4 regions of the Dorea amylophila genome follow, and region 3 is predicted to be linked to each of the others. Evidence: predicted binding sites of a transcription regulator. Region 3 holds the regulator's gene; each other region holds the start of a gene.
What was found. Region 3 encodes Rex, which represses fermentation and respiration genes when NADH is low (regulators of the CRP and FNR family bind a similar motif). Its sites were predicted from a motif close to ATTGTTAANTANTTAACAAT; they were not measured.
Positions count from the first base shown of each region.

Region 1: the regulator Rex is predicted to act here: its motif matches at 1,189-1,208, upstream of OCV72_RS02980 (glycerol dehydrogenase).
Region 2: the regulator Rex is predicted to act here: its motif matches at 1,535-1,554, upstream of rsxC (electron transport complex subunit RsxC).
Region 4: the regulator Rex is predicted to act here: its motif matches at 1,209-1,228, upstream of OCV72_RS10575 (NAD(P)-binding protein).

Region 1 is NZ_JAOQJW010000004.1:39,857-43,074, reverse strand. It holds gene OCV72_RS02990 (ketopantoate reductase family protein) at 1-710, shown strand, start outside; gene OCV72_RS02985 (peptide deformylase) at 707-1,117, shown strand; gene OCV72_RS02980 (glycerol dehydrogenase) at 1,240-2,337, shown strand; gene OCV72_RS02975 (PhoH family protein) at 2,564-3,218, shown strand, end outside.
Region 2 is NZ_JAOQJW010000016.1:23,224-26,441, forward strand. It holds gene OCV72_RS10885 (RnfABCDGE type electron transport complex subunit D) at 1-60, opposite strand, end outside; gene rsxC (electron transport complex subunit RsxC) at 109-1,431, opposite strand; gene rpsA (30S ribosomal protein S1) at 1,664-2,749, opposite strand; gene ispH (4-hydroxy-3-methylbut-2-enyl diphosphate reductase) at 2,730-3,218, opposite strand, start outside.
Region 3 is NZ_JAOQJW010000025.1:45,633-48,850, forward strand. It holds gene OCV72_RS14225 (ABC-F family ATP-binding cassette domain-containing protein) at 1-911, opposite strand, end outside; gene OCV72_RS14230 (redox-sensing transcriptional repressor Rex) at 1,077-1,718, shown strand; gene OCV72_RS14235 (NAD(P)H-hydrate dehydratase) at 1,813-3,218, shown strand, end outside.
Region 4 is NZ_JAOQJW010000015.1:57,905-61,122, forward strand. It holds gene OCV72_RS10565 (DNA-directed RNA polymerase subunit alpha) at 1-467, shown strand, start outside; gene OCV72_RS10570 (bL17 family ribosomal protein) at 558-1,094, shown strand; gene OCV72_RS10575 (NAD(P)-binding protein) at 1,388-3,218, shown strand, end outside; gene OCV72_RS10580 ([FeFe] hydrogenase, group A) at 3,214-3,218, shown strand, end outside.

The DNA.
Region 1 (3,218 bases), on a different contig from region 3:
TAAAGCCGGATGACCGCTACCAGTTTATTTTCCTGACCGTACGTGAGAATCAAGTAGAAGAAGCACTGGAAGATATCAGTAAGAATAAAAGTCCGAATGTTGTCACTATGATCAATACGATCAAACCATATGGCAGGTGGGAGAAAATCTGCGGAAAAGGAAGGATCCTTCCGGCATTTCCGGGAGCGGGTGGCTGCATTGAAGGTGGGATTCTGGATGCGCAGCTTCTGCCAAGAGCAATTCAGCCGACAACATTCGGTGAGATAGGAGGAAGAAAGAGCAGCAGGGAAGAAGCATTGGCATATATATTTAGAAAAAGCCACATTCCATACCAGATCGTTCCGGAAATGCATCACTGGCAGATATCACATCTTGGCGTGATCATTCCGCTGGCAGATGCTTATTACCAGAGCAGGCATCCGGAAAAAATCTGTGCAAATGAAAAATTGATGACGCTGACAGCTTATCGGATGAAAAAGAACCTGAAGTGGATCGCCCAGAAGGGAATGTTGTGCCCGGCAAAGCTCTATATGATCAAAGATATGCCGACAGGAATGCTGGCAGGGGTTCTAAGCAGAGTATATCAGAGTGAATTTGGCAACAAATTCCTTTACAGACATGCGATGCATGCACCGGAAGAATTCCAGCGGTTGCATCAGGAATTCTATAATTATATGAAGACACATACGAAAGAGAGTAACAAAGCATGATAAGACCGATTATGAAAGACATATTTTTCCTGAACCAGAGATCCGAGCCGGCAACAGAGACGGACAAGCAGGTTGCAGTGGATTTGTTAGATACATTGAAAGCGCACGAGGAAGGCTGTGTCGGCATGGCAGCGAATATGATCGGAGTGAAGAAATGTATCATAGCCGTTAATATGGGATTCATGAATATGGCAATGTTTAATCCGAAGATTGTAAAACGTTCCGGAAAATATGAGACGGAAGAAGGCTGCCTTTCCCTTACAGGTGTGAGAAAATGCACTCGATATCAGGAGATTGAAGTAGAATATCAGGACATGAATTTCAAAAAGCAGAGACAGAAATATACCGGATGGACGGCACAGATTATTCAGCATGAGATAGATCACTGTCAGGGTATAGTGATATGACACTAAGAAAAGTAAATGTTTTCCTCCTGTTTTATTGACACAACTGTATCGATAGCATACAATAAAACCAGATTGTTAATAAAATAACATATAAAACGTGAAGATTACAGGAGGGTAATAGCATGGCAAAGATTTTATGTAGTCCAAGTAAATATGTACAGGGTGCAGGTGAGCTGAAGAAGCTGGGTGAATATGCTCAGAAGTATGGCAAAAAAGCACTTGTACTGATCACAGAATCAGGATATAAACGTATCGGGGACGTTGTAAATACCGGATTTGAAGGATACGAGATCACACCTGTGTACGAGTATTTCAACAGAGAATGCAGTAAGAATGAGATCAACCGACTGGTAGACATCATGAATGAGAAGGGCTGTGATGTCGTGATCGGTATCGGCGGTGGTAAGATCCTGGACACGGCCAAGGCAGTTGCTTATTATAAAGAAGCACCGGTTCTGATCTGTCCGACGATCGCCTCAACAGATGCACCTTGCAGCGCACTGTCTGTTATTTATACAGATGCTGGTGTATTCGAAGAGTACTTATTCCTTCCGGCCAACCCGGACATGGTTCTGATGGATACTGAGATCATTGCAAAATCACCGGTAAGACTTACCGTTTCCGGAATGGGTGATGCGCTGGCAACATATTTTGAAGCAAGAGCCTGTCAGGTAAGCGGAGCAACGACATGTGCGGGTGGACAGGTCACACAGGCAGCAATCGCACTTGCAAAACTCTGTTTTGATACGCTGATGGCAGAAGGAGTAAAGGCAAAACTTGCTTTGGAAGCAGGAGCATGTACACCGGCTGTAGAAAAAGTCATCGAAGCCAATACATTGCTGAGTGGTATCGGATTTGAGAGTGGCGGACTTGCAGGAGCGCACGCAATTCATAATGGATTTACCGTACTGGATGAGTGCCATCACATGTATCATGGCGAGAAAGTCGCATTTGGAACGATTACACAGCTGGTACTGGAGAACATTCCGGCAGAAGAACTGGAAGATATCATCGATTGGTGTATCGAACTGGGACTGCCTGTGACATTAAAAGAACTGGGAATCACAGAAGTAACAGATGAGAAGCTGATGGCAGTTGCAACGGCAGCCTGTGCAGAGAACGACACGCTTCACAATATGCCATTCGAGGTAACACCGGAGACTGTATGTGCAGCAATCAAGGCAGCAGATGCATACGGAAAATATTTCCTCGGAGAATAGTCAAGAATCTGTGAAAATAAAAAATACATAATAAATACAGAGAATCTGCCATTGACAGGTTCTCTGTATTATTTTGCAGAATCATTCTGTATATGAATCTGAAAATTTCAGTAGATTTCAAGAATAACTTAACATCTTTTTTACAAAAATATCGAGTAAATTCAATATTTTCATACTATACCTGAAAATGTACAAAAAACAAAATCAGAAAGTGTGAGAAATATCTATGATCAAATCCTATGTTATTGATACCAATATTTTAATCCAGGCACCTTATGCATGTCAGTGTTTTGAAGAAAACAGGGTGATATTGCCATTGGTTGTATTAGAAGAACTGGACGGCCTGAAGAAAGCAGAAGGAGAAAAGGGAGCAAATGCAAGGCGGGCGATCCGTTTTCTGGAAAAGCTCAGACTGAAAGGAGACCTTTTAAAAGGTGTCCAGATGGAAAATGGAGGAATCCTCCGTGTAGAGGCCAATTGTGTAAATGTAGAACTGCCGGAAAGCCTTCCGGAAGATAAGCCGGATAATCGGATCTTAAAAGTATGTAAGGGAATCCGGGAAGAAGAAAAGCCGGTCGTTCTGGTGACAAAAGATCTGGTCCTTAGGTTAAAAGCACAGATTCTCGGAATTGAAGCCCAGGATTTCAGCACAGAGCAGGTCATCGAAGAAGAGGGACAGTACAGCGGCAGACAGATTTGCTATGTGGCGGAAGACAAGTTCAAAGAATTCAAGAAAAAAGGCGTTCATCTGAAGGAACTTTATTTGTCCGATGAAGATGGTAATAAGATCCAGCCGGAACTTACGGAGAATGAATTTATCATATTGAAGGCAGATCAGTCTGTGAAAAAGACACATCTTGGAAGAGTTGAAGGGAAGAAAG
Region 2 (3,218 bases), on a different contig from region 3:
TACCAGAAGCATAATATTGCTGGTAGTCGCTTTGGAACGAATATGTGGTGAAGATGACATTTTCAAATTGTTCTCACTCACTTTTGTTCACCTCTTCTTCTTTCTAGTTTATTTTTTCTTTCTACGGTTCGCCAATGCAATCTTTCTCATAGATCCGATTGCCTGTTTCAGCGGACGTTTTGCCGGACATACGAAACTGCAGGAACCACATTCCATACATTCGAGTCCTTCGTGTTTTGTAAACTTCTCTTCGTCATGATGTTCTGCATAATCCGCCAGTCTCGATGGGATCAGGCGGCTTGGACAGGCTTCTACACAGCGTCCACAGTTGATACATGCAGATGGTTCCATCTTAGCCACTTCATCTTTGGTAAATCCAAGAATAGATGAAGAAGTCTTTGTTACAGGTACATCTAATGAGAACATAGAGAATCCCATCATCGGTCCGCCGGAGATCAGTTTCTCAGGCTCTGTTTTAAATCCTCCTGCTGCCTCTACAAGCTCCTGCTGATTGATGCCAAATGGTACTCTGAAATTGCCTGGCTCTGCAACAGCGTCCCCACTTACTGTTACAACACGTTCCATTGAAGGCTTTCCTTCTACAACAGCCTGGTATACGCTTACCATTGTTGCCACATTATCTACAACACATCCTGCGTCTGCCGGAAGCATTGCGGAATTAATTGCGCGCCCTGTTGTAGCGTAAATAAGCTGACGCTCACCCCCCTGAGGATACTTGGTCTTCAGTGCCAGAACTTCCATACGAGGTTCATCTTTTGTCAGTTCTCTTAATTTTTCGATACAGTCTGGTTTGTTGTCCTCTACACCAAAGATTCCTTTCGCGTTGTCGAACAGACGGAGGATAATCTTCATTCCTCCAACCAGCTTTTCCGGAGTCTCGATCATTGTTCTGTAGTCAGCTGTGATATATGGCTCACATTCCGCACAGTTTGCAATGATGTAATCAATCTTTTCCGGTTCCTTTGGTGAAAGTTTTACTCTCGTAGGGAAACCGGCACCACCCATACCTACTACTCCCGCTGTTCCAATCGCATTCAGGATATCTTCCTTGCTCATGTCTTCTAACGGAGTTACAGCTGGATATTCCACTTCTTTGTATTCGCCATCATTTTCGATCACGATACTGTTCACTCTTCCTCCTGTCGGATTCAGATGTGGTGCGATTGCTTTTACAGTTCCAGATACAGATGCATAAATCGGAGCAGATACGAATCCTCCCGCTTCTGCTATCATCTGGCCTTTTAAAACATGATCGCCAACGGCTACCACAGGATTTGCCGGAGCACCGATATGCTGTGATACAGGGTACACCAGATCGCCCTTAGGTTTTACATCGACAATTGCCTTATCTTTAGCCAGGCTCTTGCCGTCATCCGGGTGAATACCACCCTTAAATGTTAACAATGCCATCCTTTTTTTCCTTCCTTCCTATTTACTCTTTATATAATATACAGGAAATATAGACAAATTTCTATAGAAAGTGACTAATTTCATTGTATATTTTCATGAACATCTTGTTGCATTTTTAACAAATGCACATACGCACAGAAAACCTGCCAATGGCAGGTTCCCTTCTATCCTCAGGCATAGAAAGGATAGAGGCTTTCCTCTATCCTTTCCTGTCTGTATATCTGATTTGATATTACTCAGCGTCTGTCTCTTCTGCAGCTTCTTCCGGCTGTTCTAAAGCTTTCATGCTCAGGCTGATCTTCTTCTCAGCTTCATTCAGATCAACGATCTTAGCTGTGATTTCCTGTCCAACTGAAAGTACATCAGACGGTTTATCAACATGTGCTCTTGAAATCTGAGAAACATGAAGTAATGCATCTACTCCTGGAGCCAGTTCAACAAATGCTCCGAAGTCTGTCATTCTTGCAACCTTACCTGTAATTACTGTTCCGACTGCATAATCCTCTGCTGCATTAGCCCATGGATTTGTCTCTGGGAATTTCAGGCTGAGTGCGATCTTTGTATCGTGGATATCTTTGATCATCACTTCTACTTTATCTCCAACCTGGAAGACCTTCTTAGGATTCTCAACACGTCCCCAAGACATCTCAGAGATATGAAGAAGTCCGTCTACTCCGCCAAGGTCGATGAATGCTCCGAAATCTGTAACGTTCTTTACAGTTCCTTCCATTCTGTCACCTACGTTAATCTTAGCAAACAGTTCTTTCTGTTTTTCAGCACGTTCAGCAACAAGAAGCTGTCTTCTGTCACCGATCACACGATTTCTTCTAGGATTAAACTCGCTGATTACGAATTCAATTTCCTGTCCCTGATATTTGCTCAGGTCTTTTTCATATGTGTCAGAAACAAGGCTTGCAGGAATGAATACTCTTGCTTCATCAACTACTACGCTTAATCCGCCGCCAAGAATCTGAGTTACAGGAGCTTTTAATACTTCATGATTCTCGAATGCTTCTTTTAATCTTTCATTGCCTTTTTCTGCTGCAAGTCTCTTATATGTCAGCAGAACCTGTCCTTCTCCGTCATTTACTTTCAGGACTTTTGCGCTCATCTTATCACCAACGGATACAACTGTTGTAAGATCAACGTTTGTTTCGTTAGTATACTCATTTCTTGTAATGATACCGTCTGCTTTGTAGCCTATATTCAAGATGATTTCATCAGGTTTAACGTCGATGACTGTACCATCTACAACCTCTCCATTTCTTATTGTCTTAAAAGACTCTTCCAACATTTGTTCAAAAGTTAATTCTGACATTATTTTGAACCTCCTCAATTATTTTATTGGGCGTGGATGCCCCTGCTGTAATACCTACTGATTCCACGGACCTTAATTGATTAATATCCAAATCGTCAAGTGTCTGTATATAGTACGTATTCAAACATTCCTCTTTGCAGATTTCAAATAGCTTCTGAGTATTCGAACTACGCTTATCACCTATCACAACCATAGCATCTACTCTCGCTGCAATTTGACGAGCCTCAGTCTGCCTTTCTTTCGTCGCATTGCAAATCGTATTTAAAACAACTATATCATACCTCTTTTTTGAAATAATTTCAACTAATTCTTTGAATTTATTGTAGTTAAATGTCGTCTGGGCCACGATACATACTTTCTGTTCTTTTTCAGGTAATTCAAATCTTTCTGCATCTTCCGGAGTCTGTATCACAGTCACCTGTTCTCCTGCCCATCCGCGGATACCTTCTACCTCCGGATGTTCGCCATT
Region 3 (3,218 bases):
TCGATAGTCTGCATCTTTTCCAACATCTTTTCACGGCTTTCGGCACGTTTGATGGATTTTTCACGGTTGAAAGAACGAAGCTTTTCGATAACTGCCTCCTGATGCTTGATTTCCTGCTGCTGGTTAAGATACTCCTTCAGGCGTATGTCGCGAAGCTGCTGCTTCTTTGCTGCATAGTCACTGTAGTTTCCCATATAAGTACGAAGTTCTCCAAGCTCGATTTCAAGAACTTTCGTGACAACTTTGTTCAAAAAATAACGGTCGTGAGACACGATCAGCACAGCTCCCTGGTAGTTTAGAAGATAGGTTTCAAGCCATGCAATGGAATTCAGATCCAGATGGTTGGTTGGCTCATCAAGAAGCAAAATGTCTGGTTTCGTTAACAGAAGCTTGCCAAGAGATACACGGGTTTTCTGTCCTCCGGAGAGAGTGTCGACCGGTTTGGTGAAATCATTTTCCGTAAATCCAAGTCCTTTTAACACACCGGTAATCTCACTTTCGCAAGAATAGCCATTCTCACGTTCAAAAGTGGCCATAAGGCGATTGTAAGTTTCCAGACGGTCGTTCAGAGCGTCACCGGAGAGATGCTTAAGTTCCATCTCAATCTCGCGGATACGGCGCTCCATAGCGATTATATCGGCCTTTGCGGTGCGGACTTCTTCATAGATCGTATTACCGCTTTGCATCTCCTGATGCTGGGCAAGATAGCCAAGCGTCTTACCTTTTGTCAGAATGACGTTGCCGTCATCCGGGGCTGATTCGCCTACAATCATTTTGAGCAGAGTAGACTTACCGGCACCGTTCGGTCCGACAAGAGCTGCTTTTTCGTGATCTTCTATATGGAAGGATCCATCTCTGACGATGAGGTGTTCACCGAAAGATTTCTGGATCCCGTGACATGCTAATATCATATATTTCCTCCTGCGTTGTGGATAATTGATACATTCGTATTCGTAAAATGCATTTGCACATGCTATTTTATTATAACGGAAATTGTATAAAATTCAACAATAGTTTGACAATAATCTTTCAATTTTATATAATTATTTCAGACTATGATTGGAAGGGTGAATATAGTGGAAGAAAGAGAGATTTCTCGTGCAGTCATTCGTAGATTGCCGAGGTATTACAGATATTTGGGTGAACTGCTGGAAAATGGTGTAGAGCGTATATCTTCGAACGATCTGAGTAAGCGTATGAAGGTGACTGCATCACAGATTCGTCAGGATCTGAATAACTTTGGCGGATTCGGCCAGCAGGGATATGGTTATAACGTAAAGTATTTATATACAGAGATCGGAAAAATTTTAGGATTGGAAGAAGATCATAATATCATTATCATCGGTGCCGGTAATCTTGGACAGGCACTGGCAAATTATGCAGCTTTTGAGAACCGTGGATTTATCCTGAAGGGAATCTTTGATGTAAATCCAAGACTTCAGGGTGTCTCTATCCGAGGCGTACCGATCCGCATGATGGATGACCTGAAAGCATTTGTACAGAACAATAATATTGATATTGCAGTGCTGACGATTCCAAAAGAGAAAGCAATTGAAGTGGCGAATATGCTGGTTGATAACGGAGTGCGTGCAATTTGGAACTTTGCGCACACAGATCTGAATCTTCCAGATAATATTGTTGTCGAGAATGTACATCTGTCAGAAAGCCTGATGCAGCTGTCATACAATATCAGTCGTTACAAAGAGGATCATAAGTAAATTATTATAAAAGAAAAAGGCGTGTAGGAGTAGTCCGGAAGATGGACATATTTTTACACGTTCTTTTGTTGCGGTAAGTATAAAGCAGGACTTGATGGGAGATGATTGGATGCAGCTTTGGGTGAATGCAGCACAGATGAAAGCAGCAGATCAGTATACAATTCAAAAATTAGGGGTTCCTTCCCTGGAATTGATGGAACATGCGGCGCAGGCGTGTGTACAGGTATTAGAAGATGAAAAGGTTGATCTTTCGCATGTCTGTGTTGTCTGTGGTTCGGGTAATAATGGAGGGGACGGTTTCGCAATTGCCCGCATTTTACAAAATAACAGATACTCCGTAGAGACATTTTGTGTGGGAAACCCGGAACATTATACCGAGGAAACACAGGAACAGATGCACCGCTTACAGGAATGCGGCGGGAAGATTACTTATGGAATGCCGCAGGAAGACTCCTATAGTGTGGTCATAGATGCTGTCTTTGGAGTGGGGTTGAGTCGTAAAGTAGAGGGCAGATATCGTCAGGTGATCGAACAGATGAACCGGATGAGGGGAACAAAATTTGCGGTAGATATCCCGTCCGGACTTTCTGCCACAACAGGCTGTATCCTGGGCTGCGCTTTCAAAGCGGACTATACAGTGACATTCCAGTTAAAAAAGATTGGTCTGGAACTGTCACAGGGCAGAACTATGGCCGGCAGGGTTATCGTGCCGGATATCGGCATTTCTACAGATTCTATCTGTGAGGATCAGGAAATAGTCCGGACAGCCGGAAAAGATATCTATCGGAAGATGCTGCCGGACAGACCGGAAGATTCAAATAAAGGCACGTACGGAAGACTCCTCGTGATAGCCGGAAGCAAAGGAATGGCCGGGGCCGCTTATCTGAATGCGCATGCCGCTTACATGACAGGAGCAGGACTGGTGAGAATATACACTTCCTCAGATAATCGGGAAATCTTACAGACACTCCTTCCGGAAGCAATTGTCACAACATATGAGGAATATAATAAAGAAGAACTGTTATCACTTCTTACATGGGCAGATAGCGTATGTATCGGTTCGGGCCTTGGAATGAGCAGGCTTTCCGAAAAAATATTAAAAACTGTGATTGAATATGTAAAAGTACCGTGTCTGATCGATGCAGACGGACTGAATCTTCTTGCAGAAAATAAAAATTATCTGAATCAGATGGCCGAGCGCAGATTTGTGATCACACCGCATATGAAAGAAATGTCAAGACTTACAGGCACTCCTGTAGAGGAACTGAAAGCAGACAGGATCCAGATCCTGAAAGATTTTATTTCAAGATACCGGATTACCTGTGTACTGAAAGATTCGAGAACTCTGATCGCAAGCGAAGAGAAAGGTATACGTATGAACCTTACCGGGAACAGTGCGATGGCAAAAGCCGGATCGGGAGATGTTCTCGCCGGCGTGATCTCCGGATGGATGGTGCAGGAAAAAGAAGCGGAAGATGCTGCAGAATTAGGCACATATAT
Region 4 (3,218 bases), on a different contig from region 3:
TCGCAGTGATTCCAATTGATTCTATCTACACTCCAGTGGAACGAGTGAACCTTACAGTAGAGAATACCCGTGTCGGACAGATTACAGACTTTGATAAACTTACACTGGATGTATACACGAACGGCACACTGCTTCCGGATGAAGCTGTAAGTTTGGCTGCAAAGGTACTTAGTGAACATCTGAAACTCTTTATTGATCTGTCAGAAGTAGCACAGGCTGCTGAAGTTATGATTGAAAAAGAAGACGATGAAAAAGAAAAAGTTCTTGAGATGAGCATTGACGAACTTGAACTTTCTGTTCGTTCATACAATTGCCTGAAGAGAGCTGGTATCAATACAGTTGAAGAACTGACAAACAGAACACCGGAAGATATGATGAAAGTACGTAACCTTGGACGTAAGTCTCTGGAAGAAGTACTTGCAAAATTAGATGAGTTAGGCTTAAGCCTCAGCAAAGGTGAAGAATAATCTGTCAGTAAGCCCGTAAGTGCATGGCAGAGCATTTGGCTAGTAAGCCCGAAGAAGCATAACCAAGTGTTATAATGGAGGATATTTAAAATGGCAAAATATAGAAAACTTGGCAGAACATCAAGCCAGAGAAAAGCATTATTAAGAAACCAGGTAACAGCACTTCTGAACAACGGTAAGATCGTTACAACAGAAGCTAAGGCTAAAGAGATCCGCAAGATCGCTGAAGGACTTATCGCATTAGCTGTTAAAGAAAAAGATAACTTCGAAGAAGTTACTGTAAAAGCTAAAGTTGCCCGCAAAGATAAAGATGGCAAGAGAGTAAAAGAAGTTGTAGATGGTAAGAAAGTTACTGTATATGACGAAGTTGATAAAACAATCAAAAAGGATATGCCAAGCAGACTGCATGCTCGTCGTCAGATGCTGAAGGTTCTTTATCCTGTAAAGGAAGTTCCAACTGCACAGGCTGGAAAGAAGAAAAATACAAAAGAAGTTGATCTTGTAGCAAAATTATTCGATGAGATCGCTCCTAAGTATGCAGATCGTAACGGTGGATACACAAGAATCGTTAAGATTGGTCAGCGTAAAGGTGATGCAGCTATGGAAGTTCTGATTGAACTTGTATAGTTAGAAGTCAATAAAAATATTGAAAACCTCACACAATCATGTGTGAGGTTTTTTTCTGCATAAATGACACCGAAAAAAGACAGACAGGAAATTTCGTAAAACAGATAATCAAGATTTGTTAAAAATCTGACTATAGCGTTAAATTTACTACTATTAACAAATATGATTACAAATTATCGAATAAATGATATAATACCGATATCACATTTGAAATGAATTGCGCAAAAAACTGATAATTGCAATTCATATGTACTGTAAATTGAAAACAAACAGATGGAAGGTAGGAATAAAGAATGAGCAGACTGGAAATTGCCTCTCCAAAAAAAGCAAAGATCGTAATGGAAGGCCTTTATAAAGATCTGGAAAGAAGAATCGAATCAAGTCCTCCGGGATTATGTCCTGTAGATATGGCAAGAGCATTTCTTGAGTTATGTCATGCACAGACCTGTGGAAAATGTGTACCTTGCCGTATCGGATTAGGTCAATTGAACAATTTCATCCGTGAAGTACTGGATGGAAAAGCAACTATGAAGACGCTGGATATTATGGAGCAGACTGCACTTTCAATCATGGAATCAGCAGACTGTGCAATCGGATATGAGGCTGCTAATATGGTATACAAAGGATTGATCGGTTATCGTGATGATTACGTTGAACATATCCAGAACGGAAGATGTACCTGTACCTATAATCAGCCGGTACCATGTGTATCTTTATGTCCTGCACATGTAGATATTCCGGGATATGTTGCACTGGTAGGTGAAGGCAGATATGCAGATGCGATCCGTCTGCTGAGAAAAGATAATCCGTTCCCGACTACATGTGGATTTATCTGTGAACATCCATGTGAAGCAAGATGTAGAAGAAATATGGTGGATGATTCTATTAATATTCGTGGATTAAAACGTGTAGCAGCAGATTTTGCGGGAGAAGTTGATCCTCCGCAGTGTGCACCGGATACAGGAAAAAAGATTGCAATCCTTGGTGGAGGACCTGGTGGTTTGAGTGCAGCTTATTATCTGCAGTTAATGGGACATCAGACAACTGTATATGAGATGCTTCCGAAATTAGGAGGAATGCTTCGTTATGGTATTCCGAACTACAGACTTCCGAAAGACAGACTTGACGATGATATCCGTGCGATACTGAAGACAGGTGTACAGGTGAAAAATGGTCTGAAGATCGGTCAGGATATTACAATCCAGCAATTGAGACAGGAATACGATGTTGTTCTGATTACAATCGGGGCAAGTACAGATAAAAAATTAGGATTGGAAAATGAAGATGCAGACGGAATCCTATCAGCTGTACAGTTCCTGCGTAACGTAGGGAAGAATCAGATTATGGATTTGACAGGAAAAGAGGTTGCTGTTATCGGTGGAGGTAACGTATCCATGGATGCAGTCCGTACAGCAAAACGTCTGGGTGCCAAGAAAGTAAGTATCGTTTACAGACGAAGGGTTGCGGATATGACTGCACTTCCGGGAGAAATAGACGGAGCAGTTGCAGAAGGTATTGAATTACAGACATTGAAAGCACCGTCATCCATTGATGTAGATGAGAATCATCATGTAAAAGGAATCTATGTGACCCCTCAGATGGTGAGCTCGATCAGAGACGGAAGAGCAAGCATCAAACCTACAGGTGAAGAAGATATTTACATACCATGCGATGTATTAATCGTAGCAATCGGACAGAATATCGAAACACATCACTTTGAACAGGCTGGTATTCCGGTTGAACGTGGGAAAATTGTTACCAAAAGCACGGGCGCATTCGAGAACCTTCCGGGTGTATTTGCCGGAGGAGACTGTGCAAGCGGACCGGCTTCAGTTATTAAGGCAATTGCAGCTGCAAAAGTCGTAGCAGCTAATATTGATGAGTATCTTGGATATCATCATGAGATTTCCTGCGATGTTGAAATTCCGGAAGCGCATCTGGATGATCGTACACCTTGTGGAAGAGTAAATCTTACAGAAAGAGAAGCGTGTGAAAGAGTCTGCGATTTTGAGGCAGTGGAAAATTGTATGACAGAAAAAGAAGCGAAACAGGAAGCAGGAAGATGTCTTCGCTGTGATCACTTCGGATACGGTATATTTAAGGGAGGCAGAGAGACATTATGGT